2 regions of the Caldalkalibacillus horti genome follow, and region 1 is predicted to be linked to the other one. Evidence: riboswitches for the same ligand, from Rfam matches in the RefSeq annotation. Region 1 holds a riboswitch; the other holds the start of a gene.
What was found. Region 1 has a riboswitch for S-adenosylmethionine ahead of J2S11_RS12805 (methionine biosynthesis PLP-dependent protein). Riboswitches for the same ligand answer to the same signal wherever they lie in the genome.
Positions count from the first base shown of each region.

Region 2: it holds a riboswitch for S-adenosylmethionine, as region 1 does, so the genes downstream of both, mtnK (S-methyl-5-thioribose kinase) here and J2S11_RS12805 (methionine biosynthesis PLP-dependent protein) in region 1, are expected to answer to the same signal.

Region 1 is NZ_JAUSTY010000010.1:75,095-81,198, forward strand. It holds gene J2S11_RS12790 (alpha-ketoacid dehydrogenase subunit beta) at 1-252, shown strand, start outside; gene J2S11_RS12795 (dihydrolipoamide acetyltransferase family protein) at 307-1,614, shown strand; gene J2S11_RS12800 (hypothetical protein) at 1,783-1,908, shown strand; SAM riboswitch class I at 2,066-2,167, shown strand; gene J2S11_RS12805 (methionine biosynthesis PLP-dependent protein) at 2,432-3,586, shown strand; gene metC (cystathionine beta-lyase) at 3,579-4,781, shown strand; gene J2S11_RS12815 (bifunctional homocysteine S-methyltransferase/methylenetetrahydrofolate reductase) at 4,870-6,104, shown strand, end outside.
Region 2 is NZ_JAUSTY010000009.1:136,880-142,983, forward strand. It holds gene J2S11_RS12195 (HAD family hydrolase) at 1-236, shown strand, start outside; gene mtnA (S-methyl-5-thioribose-1-phosphate isomerase) at 588-1,676, opposite strand; gene mtnK (S-methyl-5-thioribose kinase) at 1,642-2,895, opposite strand; SAM riboswitch class I at 3,011-3,193, opposite strand; gene J2S11_RS12210 (pyridoxal phosphate-dependent aminotransferase) at 3,344-4,534, shown strand; gene J2S11_RS12215 (2,3-diketo-5-methylthiopentyl-1-phosphate enolase) at 4,660-5,898, shown strand; gene J2S11_RS22400 (2-hydroxy-3-keto-5-methylthiopentenyl-1-phosphate phosphatase) at 5,902-6,104, shown strand, end outside.

The DNA.
Region 1 (6,104 bases):
GATGAAGAGGCTATTACAAAGTCTGTTGAAAAAACGGGAAGAGTGATTATCGTGCATGAAGGGCACAGGACAGGTGGAGTAGGGGCAGAAATTATATCTTTGATCAATGACCAAGCTTTATTTTCGCTTAGAGCGCCGATTGAACGTGTGACTGGCTTTGATGTACATGTCCCACTATTTGCTTTAGAGGATGATTATGTTCCTTCTGTTGAACGAATTAAAAAGGGCATCGCTAAGGTGATGACGTTTTAAACGAGAGAAAGAGTGAAGCGATGCTAATCAAAAGGAGGGATATACTTGTTTGACATGAAGCTGCATGATATTGGAGAGGGCATGACAGAAGGAGAGGTTGTCAGAATTCTAGTACAGCCTGGGGACAGGATTCAAGCTGATCAGCCTGTGCTAGAAGTGCAAACGGATAAGGTGTGTGCAGAGCTACCTGCTCCTGTTGGGGGTAAGGTAGTCGAAATCCTAGTACAAGTCGGAGATGTCATGCGTGTAGGAAGTACCTTAATTAAGATTGAGGAGCACAGTCAAGAACAAGCCGAAGAACGAGCCAAAGTGCAGGCAGAAGTTCAAGATGAAGTGCAAGTCCCTTTAGAGACAACACACCTTTCAGTAAAAGAAGATAATAGCAAGCATCCTTCACAACTCAAAAATGTAAAGGCGGCCCCATATACTAGAAAAATGGCCAGAGATTACGGTATTAATATTGAAACTCTCCAAGGAACTGGTCCATATGGAAGGATTACCATTGATGATGTCGCTAGATATGCTAGTGAACATGGCAAAAGTGAAGCTTTTGGGGAAGTAGCAACAACAACTATTGCTCATCAACAGAAAAATGCAGATACCACATTCGAACCTACCATTTCATCTAGCATGCCTGAAGTTATCCCTTTTACTGGTAGGCGTAAGCAAATAGCACATAAAATGAGTCAATCCATGCTAACTATCCCGCATGTTACCCACTTTGATCGAATAGATTTCACTCAGCTTCAGGAGCTCAGAGAACAGTACCATAAGGATACGCAAGGTTCATCTACTAATCTAGCTGGAGAGTATATCAACCAAGAGCGGTTGTCAGTCATGGCTTTTATTATTAAAGCACTGGCGATGAGTCTAGACCAATTTCGTATCTTTAATGCGAAGCTTAATGAGGAAAAAGGAGAAATTAGCATAGAGTCTCATGTGAATGTTGGGATCGCCGTTCATACAGACGAAGGACTAATTGTTCCTGTCTTACACCATGCTGAAAATCTCAGTATTTTTGATATTAATGAGCAAATGAAGCAGCTTACTTACCGAGCGCAGCATAATCAACTGCAAGCCAGTGATTTGCGTGGAGGGACAATCACAATAAGCAATGTAGGGCCTATAGGTGGAATGTTTGCTACCCCTATTATTAATTATCCAGAGGTCGCCTTGTTGGCTTTTCATCAGCTTGAGGATATGCCAGTTGTCAGAAATAAAGAGATCGTCATTCGTTCAATGATGAATTTTTCCATGTCCTTTGATCATCGAGTAGCAGATGGGGTTACCGCTGTACAGTTTACGAATCAAATGAAACGGATGCTTGAGAACCCGTTATCTCTTTTTTCTAAGCTAATCTAATTTAACCTAACTTCTTTATTAACTAACTGTCTTTACGTAGCATGTAAAGGCGGTTTTATTTTGTCTTCAGGGTAAGAAAGACAATTGCTTCACACAAGAAAAAAACATAGAATTAATATAGGCTGATAACGTTTCCAAGTAAGATGCAGTAGAACGGAGAGATGATACATGAACTCAAATTTTAGACTGAAATTAACAAGTATTATGATCCTATTTGCTATTATTGTCTCTTTAACTATTGCCGCCATGGACTATCGTCGATTAAAGGAGCAGGTGCCTTTAACTCATAGCTAGGCTAAGAAAAGAAAAAATAACCTTGATAAACAAATGAACATAGTATAAGATGAGAATAATCTAAAAATTATCATATATTTGATTGTGCATCATATTGATAATCATGAGAAAGTGTTTAGAACCTGTTTATGTAGCAAAGCTATATGTGTTCTAAGCATTCTTATCCAGAGAGGTGGAGGGACTGGCCCGTAGAAGCCTCAGCAACCAGTCAATACGTTGACCAGGTGCTAATTCCAGCAAGCAGCTTAAAAGGTTGTAGTGTTGTTTAAATAATAGCAGCAACTCACCAAACCTTTTGTGCATGCTTGATAGATAAGAAGAAGCGATTTTTAATAAAAGAGGGAAAGAAAAGACAATGTAAAGAGGTTCAATCAAAGGATTCCTCTAGTTGTCACTTCCGTACACTCCTCTTTTTATCTTTAGGAATCATCGCCTTCTTCTTTGGAAGAAGGCTTTTTATATTTTGAAGCCTTCTTACAAGCAAAGCTACAAGGATTGACTAATAATTAGGAGGCTATTGAAAATGAGTAAAAAACAAGAGGAATATCGATGTAGAACCCAACTAGTCCAGCTAGGTAATGGTAAAGATCCACGCACTGGAGCCGTTAACCCCCCTATCCATTTGTCCACCGCTTATCGTCATGAAGGGATTGGGCAATCCTCAGGGTATGATTACGTCCGAACAGGTAATCCTACCAGGCAAATTGTAGAAGAAGGAATAGCCAATTTAGAAGCAGGAGACCAAGGCTTTGCCTGTAGCTCTGGTATGGCTGCCATCCACACATTATTTTCCATTTTTGAGCAAGGTGATGAGATTATTGCTTCTCTTGATCTTTACGGAGGAACGTACCGTTTATTTGAGCAAGGCTGGCGCAATTGGGGACTAACGTTTCATTACGTAGACCCTAGAGATGTGACCGAACTGGAAGGTCGGATCAATGCTAAGACAAAAGCTATTTTCATTGAAACGCCTACAAATCCGTTAATGCAAACCGTTGATATTGGAGAGGTTAGCCAGATAGCAAAGAAACATGATGTTTTACTTATAGTAGACAATACATTCTATACCCCTCTTCTTCAAAGACCAATTGAGGAAGGAGCGGATATTGTTGTCCATAGTGCAACGAAATATCTAGGGGGACATAATGATGTGTTAGCTGGTTTAATCGTAGCCAAGGGAAAGGAGCTTTGTGAAAAGCTTGCCCTTTATCATAACGGAATTGGTGCCGTCCTTTCACCCTTCGACTCCTGGCTACTCATTAAGGGAATGAAGACGCTAAGCCTTAGAATAGAAGCTCATGCGTCAAACGCCAAGAGGCTAGCCCAAGTGTTAAGTGAGCATGAGGCAGTGGAAGAGATTCTCTACCCTGGTCAGGGAGGAATGCTTTCCTTTCGATTAAGGCGTAGTGAATGGGTTGATCCTTTTTTAAGGAGTCTCAAGCTGATTACTTTTGCTGAAAGCTTAGGTGGTGTAGAAAGCTTTATTACGTATCCATTCACCCAAACTCATGCAGACATTCCAGAGGAAACAAGAATTCAGAATGGAATTTGTAAAAAGCTGTTACGCTTTTCCGTAGGTATAGAGCATGTGGAGGACTTAGTAGGAGATATTCAGCAAGCATTAGCACAGGTCTTAAGCTTGGAGCTTACGAATGAGGGGGTTAACATCCATGGCTAAGCAAACGTATGATTTTCAAACAAAACTCCTGCACAATGATCATAAAATAGAGAAGTATACTGGTGCGGTCAGTGTACCCATCTATCACGCTTCTACCTATCATCAATGGGATGTGGAGCAGCCTGGTGAATATGATTATGCTCGCTCAGGTAATCCAACTAGAGCAGCGTTAGAGCAAACGATAGCTGAGCTAGAAGGTGGTTCGAGAGGCTTTGCCTTTGCTTCAGGTATGGCCGCTATTACAACTGCTTTCTTCTTACTATCTAAAGGCGATCATGTCTTAATTTGTGATGATGTATATGGTGGAACATACAGAATGATTACTAAGGTCCTTAGTCGATTTGGGATTGAGCATAGCTTTGTAGACATGAGTAATGTAGACGAAGTCGAAGCTAGTATAAAGCCCAACACCAAGGTGTTATATATAGAAACACCATCTAACCCTTTGCTTAAAGTGACTGATTTGAAGGCGATTGTCCGACTGGCTAAGAAGTATGATTGCTTAACCTTTGTAGACAATACCTTTCTAACACCAGTCCTACAGCGTCCGTTGGAGTTAGGGGTAGATGTGGTTATCCATAGTGCTACTAAGTTTATATCTGGCCATAGTGACGTCATATCAGGACTTATTGTCGTGAAGAATGAAGAGCTTGCTGAACAAATTTATTTTCTTCAAAATTCATTCGGAGCCGTTTTAGGAGTTCAGGATTGCTGGCTCGTATTACGCGGATTAAAAACCTTATCTGTCAGAATGGAGCAATCTACGAGAAGTGCGTATCAAATTGCAGCATTCCTTGAGCAGCATCCTTTGGTCGAGCAGGTTTATTATCCAGGACTACGCTCCCATGAAGGCTACTCGATCCAACAGCAGCAAGCTAAATCAGCGGGGGCGGTCCTTTCATTTTCACTTAAAAACAAAGAAGCCGTTAAACAATTTGTAGAGCGGGTTCAACTACCTGTGTTTGCTGTAAGCTTAGGTGCAGTCGAATCTATCCTATCTTATCCAGCACAAATGTCACACGCGGCAATGTCTCCTAAAGAGAGGGAGAAAAGAGGAATTACAGATGGACTATTGCGTCTTTCTGTAGGTCTTGAGAGCACAGAGGATTTGCTTCGAGATCTAGAGCAAGGCTTAGAGGGAGTAGGAGCAACATATTCCTTCCGTTTAGAAAGTCGGGAAAAGCAGATTCGCTAGAGAGTGGCAGAGATACAGAGAAAGACTAAAATTATAAAAGTAATTTGACAATCATAAGATTTTACTAATCAAGATAAGGGGAAATGACATGAATCTTTTACAGGCGCTTGAAAAGCAAATCCTTGTAGCAGATGGGGCTATGGGGACATTATTATATTCCTATGGGATTGGCTTATGCTATGAGGAATTGAACCTTACTGAGCCTGAATTAATTAAGCAGATTCATAAAGCATATTTATCAGCTGGAGCACAGGTTATCCAAACGAATACGTATGGCGCTAATTATGAGAAGTTATCTCGTTACGGACTTGAGGATCAGGTTCTTGAGATTAACAGAACAGCCATAAAATTAGCTAAGGAAGCTATTGAAGAATTTAAACAAGATGGAGGAAAAAATAGAGGAGCATCACTTAACCAGCTGTCAGATAGTCCTTATTTGTTAGGTACCATTGGGGGCATTCGAGGTCTAGGAAAAAAGGCGACAACCCTTGATGAAATTAAACGTACCTTTCGGGAGCAGCTTTATTGTTTATTGTTAGGAAACGTAGATGGCATTTTATTAGAAACCTTCTATGATATGGAGGAGCTCCAAACGATCCTACCGATTATACGTAAGGAAACTGATCTGCCTATTATTGCTCAGATTACGCTACAAGAGGTAGGTGTGGTTCAGGATGGACTTCATGTGACGGAAGCCTTCCAGCAGCTTATCGACTTAGGTGCTGATGTGATCGGCTTGAATTGTAGACAGGGGCCTTTTCATATGGTTCGCTCCCTTGAAGAGGTCCCTATCCCGAAAAATGCTTTCTTATCAGCCTATCCAAATGCAAGCTTGCCAGATTATGTCGATGGACAATTTGAGTATAAAAGTGAGCCAGAGTATTTTGGGCAAAAGGCATTAGATCTTCGCAACCAAGGGGTTCGTCTGATGGGTGGCTGCTGTGGTACTAGACCTGAACATATTGCAGCTATGCGAAAAGCAGTATCAGGTTTAGAGCCGCTTACAACAAAAGAAATCAAAAAGCTAGAGCAGCCTATTACCATTATCCATCAGCCTCCTACGGAGCAGCCTTTATATGAAAAAGCAAAGGAATCAAACACAATTATCGTTGAGCTAGACACTCCCAAAAAGCTAGATATCCAAACGTTTCTGCAAGGAGCAAAAGCCCTTAAGGAAGCAGGAATCGATGCACTAACGATGGCAGATAACTCGTTAGCAACCCCAAGAATCTGTAATTTGTCAGCGGGTACTCTAGCCAAATCACAGGCAGGAGTTCGGCCACTTGTCCATATTACCTGCCGGGATCGGAATTTGATTGGATT
Region 2 (6,104 bases), on a different contig from region 1:
TACCGTACTATCAAGCAATCTGTGATGATATTCAGGTACATCCTGAGGATTGTATTATGGTTGGAAATGATATGCAGGAGGATATGATCGCTAGTCAGCTAGGGGTGAAAACCTATTTAGTCGAGGGAAATGTTATTGATCGAGGGGAGCCACAATTTCCTATCAATGATCGAGGTAGCCTTTCAGATTTATTGGATAAGCTAAAAGGAAGAGAAGGAATATTCTCAGCAGATTGATAAGGTAGAGATATAATCTAAATTCAAAAAAAGAATCAAATAAAAAAGGACAAAATAAAAAGGGCTTCTCAAGATCAACATTGACTTTGAGAGCCCTCTTTTTCTTTTAAAACATACTTTTACACTTGGTCTGTTTTTGTTTTCTCATCATATCCAGCTGTAAAGATAACGGCAAGAAAAGCAATACCGATAAGGCAAATAACTATAGTACCCACTATATAAACCTCCTGCAAAAAAACTGTTTCTTCTATTATAATATGTCCTAAAATGTTTTGCAAAATGTTCGGGTCAAAACATGTGACTTTTTTGTGCTTATTTATGTTACGTAATACTCTAATTCATAGCTATTAATCATTTTGCTTCATTTATCTGAAGCTCTACAATGTTATGGTTTTGAAATAGCTCAGCTAAGCCTTGCTTATAGTTTCCACGGACGATTCCTTTTTCCGTTATAATGGCTGTCACCAAATGGCTAGGAGTGACATCAAAGGCTGGGTTGAAGGTTTGGATGCCCGCTGGAGCAACAGGGATTTCAGAGATGTGAGTAATTTCAGTTCCTTCACGCTCCTCAATCGGAATGTCTGCTCCTTGCTCTGTATTTAGATCAATGGATGAAAGAGGTGCAGCAACATAAAAAGGAATATTGTGGGCCTTAGCCAATACAGCTAACCCATATGTTCCTATTTTATTTGCTACATCACCATTGGCTGCTACACGATCTGTCCCTACAATTACGGCTTGAATCCAGCCCTTTTGCATGACACTAGCAGCCATATTATCGCATATCAATGTAACGTCAATTCCCGCCTGCTGAAGTTCAAAAGCAGTCAAGCGTGATCCTTGCAGAACGGGGCGTGTCTCATCAGCATAAACTTTGATATTCCAGCCCTTTTCCTGAGCTAAATAAAAGGGAGCCGTTGCTGTTCCATATCTTGCTGTGGCTAAGCTACCAGCATTACAATGAGTAAGTACCCCTATGCCATCCTCAAAGAGGGTTAAGGCATGTTCACCGATGGATCGACAAACATTTTCATCCTCTTGTTGAATAAGACGTGCTTCCTCTAACACTAGCTGGATTAGTTCTGGAGGACTAATCTCAGGGTGGTTAAAGGCTTTCGTTTTGATTCGCTCAAGTGCCCATACTAGGTTGATAGCGGTGGGTCTTGAGCTAGCTAAATAGCTTGCCTGCTCAGTGATAAGCTGTTCTAGTTCCCTCCGACTGGCGTTTTGTGCGTGCCGGATACCTAGATATAAGCCATACGCTGCTGTCATTCCAATGGCTGGAGCACCTCTTACCTGTAAGGATTTAATAGCTTCCCAAGACTCTTCAATGGTACGAATGAACAGATACTCAATATGTCTTGGTAGCCTTGTTTGGTCAATTAAGATAAGCTGGTCTAGCTCTTTATCCCACTGAACCGAAGCGAGTGGCTGTGTCATGCTGCTTTTCCTCCCATTGCTGAAATGATGATCGTATAGGTGCAGAAATCGATTGTTCCTTAGCCCACTTCTGGCGATGAAGAATGAGCTGTTGTCCTACGTATAAGGAAAGCTTCTCAGCGTAAGCTCTTTCCGTGTCATCCACTATAGTATCTAAGTCAGCTACGTGGGCTAAGCCGACAACTCTACGGATAACCTTACATCCTGCAAAGCCTAAGGCATCCTCTTTAACTTGTTGAATAAATTGCTGAACAAATGCCTCGTTTCTAAGGGATGGATCAGTAGCCTGTGATAGGCTAAGCAGGGTAAATTGCTGCTCGAAAACGTCCCAAATTTGATGAATAGATTCAAGCAGATACTGCTGATAGACATTTCGTTGCTCCACATTTTTAATACGCACCTCTTGAGCTGCAAAATTCAGGACGAAGTTAGCAAAGACAGCGCCGATATCAAATCCTATTGGTCCGAAATAAGCAAATTCAGGATCAATGACTTTAGTGCTTGCCGATGTCACAAAAATACTTCCTGTGTGTAAATCTCCATGAATTAACGCTTCTGTAGCGGTTAGAAATTTGTATTTTAATTGGGCTACTTGACCTTTTAGCTCTTGATTCACCCAAAGCTCCTTAACCTGTTCCTCAATCAGTGGATTAAAGGAATTTTTTTCAGCATTATAGTAGGGGTCTGTGAACACAAGATCCTCTGTTATTTTACACAGGTCAGGATTGATAAACTCGGCTAGCTTTTGCTTTTTTACTTCTGGCGCTAAGAAAAAGTCAGACTGATAAAATGTTGTATGGGCGATAAAGTGTCCGATATGCTTAGCAAATTCCGGATACGTTTTCGCTTCAATGAGTCCCTTGCGTAGGATAATATGGTCGGACAAATCCTCCATAATCGTTAAAGATAGCTCCTTATCGAAATGATATACCTTTGGTACTAGTCCAGGTAAAATTTCATGCTGAAGCTGAAGTGCTTCGGATTCAATCCTTGCTCTGTCTAAGGAAAGCGGCCAGGATTCTCCTACCACACGAGCATAGGGTAGTGCCTGCTTAAAAATAACGGAACGATCTGACTTTTTATCCTGTAGATGAAAAACAAGATTAAGATTCCCGTCTCCAATTTCTCTTGAGGTTAGCTGTGCTCCTTGTTCAAACAGCCCTGGGATACCAAGAGCGTATTCCTTTGCTTCTTCTTCTGATAATGCACGATAAGCCATATTTTTAGCCCCCTAAACGAAAAATTTCCAAAAAACGAATAGCGATATAAACATTTGAGCATATAAAAAGCCTCTTCCTGAGGAAGAGGCGTAAGCGCTAATGAGCTGTTCCGCACTCTTATCTCTCAGGATTAAATAATCCTGCAGGATGTAGCACCGTGCCATATTCGTGTGTATTCACGAACCTCTTGTTTGTAAATCAATTCTTTTCTACAACAAGTGGCACCACGGTAGTTGTGGTATACGGTCGGTTGCCGGGCGTCATCGGGCCAGTCCCTCAGCCTTCTCTGGATAAGAATAGCAATATTTATTTACTTGTATTTTGTAAAACATCATACATGGAGACTAGGTTATCTGTCAATGAATTTTTTAAAAATTATTCCTTTTTCATTTTCTGCTTTACATTTCTCTCAAAATGACTATAGTTGAAAAGTAAAGAGGTGAGCAAATGAGGAAGAGCTTTCAAATTCAACCAGCAAAGCGTATGGATGCTTTGCCTACACAATTCTTTGCTAGCCTAGTAGCAAAGGTGCAGAACAAAGTCAATCAAGGGTGTGATGTGATTAATTTAGGGCAGGGTAATCCGGATCTGCCAACCCCTTCACATATAGTAAATGCGTTACAGGAAGCAGCAGAAAATCCGCTATACCACAAGTATTCCCCCTTTCAAGGCTATCCATTTTTGAAGGAGGCTATTGCTGAATTTTACCGTAGAGAATATCAGGTCGATATTGATCCTGAAACGGAGGTAGCCATATTATTTGGTGGGAAATCTGGATTAATTGAGGTTAGTCAGTGTTTATTAAATCCAGGAGATTCGTGTCTGGTTCCAGATCCAGGCTATCCGGATTATTGGTCGGGAATAGCACTAGCTGAGGCCAAGATGTCTTACATGCCACTTCGACCTGAAAATCAGTTTTTACCAGATTATAAGGAAATCGGGCAGGAGGCTCTGGATGAAGCTAAGCTTATGTTCTTGAATTATCCGAATAATCCAACGGCATCCGTAGCGACAGCAGATTTTTTCCGTGAAACGGTGGACCTAGCCTATGATCATTCGATTGCTGTTGTGCATGACTTTGCTTATGGAGCGATTGGCTTTGATGGGAAGAAGCCCATTAGCTTTTTGCAGACTCCTGGAGCGAAAGAAGTGGGTATAGAAATTTACACATTATCTAAAACCTACAATATGGCCGGTTGGCGTGTGGGCTTTGCCCTAGGAAATAAAGAGATGATCCGTTTAATTAATCTGCTACAGGATCATCAATTTGTCAGTTTGTTTGGAGGAATTCAGGCAGCTGCTGCAACGGCCCTGTTAGACTCTCAGGGCTGTGTAGAACAGCTGGTCCAAACGTACGAAAACAGGCGCAATTCCTTTTTTGCACAACTAGATCAGATGGGCTGGAAGGCAACTCCTTCAGAGGGCTCCTTTTTCGCTTGGTTACCTGTTCCTACTGGATTTACGTCAGCCAGCTTTGCCGATCTGCTTTTGGAGGAGGCTCATATTGTAGTTGCACCGGGAATTGGCTTTGGTCAGCAGGGTGATGCCTTTGTTCGGGTAGGCCTATTGACCGATGAGGATCGAGCAAGAGAAGCGATAAAAAGGGTTGAACAATTAGGAATCTTTCATGTAACATGAGAATTAATTTCTTTGATGTGAGGCTATGAATTCTTTTTACATTGTCATAGAGTAAATCACCTATGGATTTTATCTAGAAACGTGAATTTAATTTACGGTTTTTTGTTAATGTGGGAGGGGAATTGATGAGTACAGAGCTAGTGGTTGCTACGTATCTAGTCTTCGATGCCAAGGGAGATTTTGAGAAAAAAGCAGAGAAAATAGCGATTGGTTTGACGGTAGGCTCTTGGACTGACCTACCACAGGCACAAAAGGAGCAGATGAAAAAGCATTTAGGGCGTGTAATTTCTGTGGAGGAGGTAAAGGACGGATCAGCACAGGAAAGATCAGCTGTCATTCGCATCGGATATCCAACCCTTAATTTCAGCCATGATATTCCCGCTCTTTTAGTTACTGTGTTCGGTAAGCTATCCATGGACGGAAAAATAAAGCTACTTGATTTGGATTTTCCGGAGTCCTTTATTAACGCTTTTTCTGGTCCAAAGTTTGGTATTGATGGTGTTCGTGAGCTGCTTGGAGTGTATGATCGTCCATTACTGATGAGTATATTTAAGTCCTGTATCGGTCAGGATCTACAGAGTTTAGAGGAGCAATTCTATCAGCAGGCATTAGGTGGAGTAGATATGATTAAGGATGATGAAATTCTGTTTGAAAATCCTTTAACTCCATTTGAAAAAAGGCTTGAGGTTGGACTGAAGGCTGCCCAAAGAGCAAAGGAGCAAACAGGACAACAAGTTTTATATGCTATAAATCTGACTGGACCAACGACAGAGTTACTAGATAAGGCAATAAATGCTACAAAACAAGGAGCTACGGCCTTACTATTTAATGTTTTGGCGTATGGCTATGATGCACTGCAACGTATAACGGAGCATCCGGAGGTTCGCATTCCTGTGATGGCCCATCCAGCGTTAGCTGGAACGATTTATCCTGCTACCCATCATGGAATTGCAGCCTCCTTGCTTTTAGGTAAGCTGATGCGTCTTGCTGGAGCCGATTTTGTTCTGTTCCCATCACCGTATGGCTCTGTAGCTATGGAGAGAGGAGATACGCTGGCTATTGCAGACACGCTTCGAAAAGAATGGAAGTCTGAAAGAGGTAAGCTAAAGGCTAGCTTTCCTGTTCCTTCAGCAGGGATTCATCCGGGGATAACCCCTTTGTTACATGAGGATTTTGGTCTACAAAGTGTGATGAATGCAGGTGGTGGAATTCATGGACATCCAGGTGGAGCAAGTGCGGGAGGGCAGGCGTTTCGCCAAGCTATATCGATCTTACAAACAAGCTCTAGCTTTGAGCAGGAATACGTCAAGCATACAGAGCTGAAAAGCGCGATTGATATGTGGGGCTTAGTAGGGAGGAAATAGGACATGCATAGAAAACCAGTGATCTTCTGTGACTTTGACGGAACGATAACGCTACGAGATAACATCATTGCCATCATGAAGCATTTTTCACCGCTTGGCTGGGAGGAGATCAAGGATCAAATTTTAGATCAGGATATTTCCATCAGAGAGGGAGTAGGGAAGCTCTTTTCTTTGCTACCTAGCTCAGCTCGCAAGGAAGTTACTGA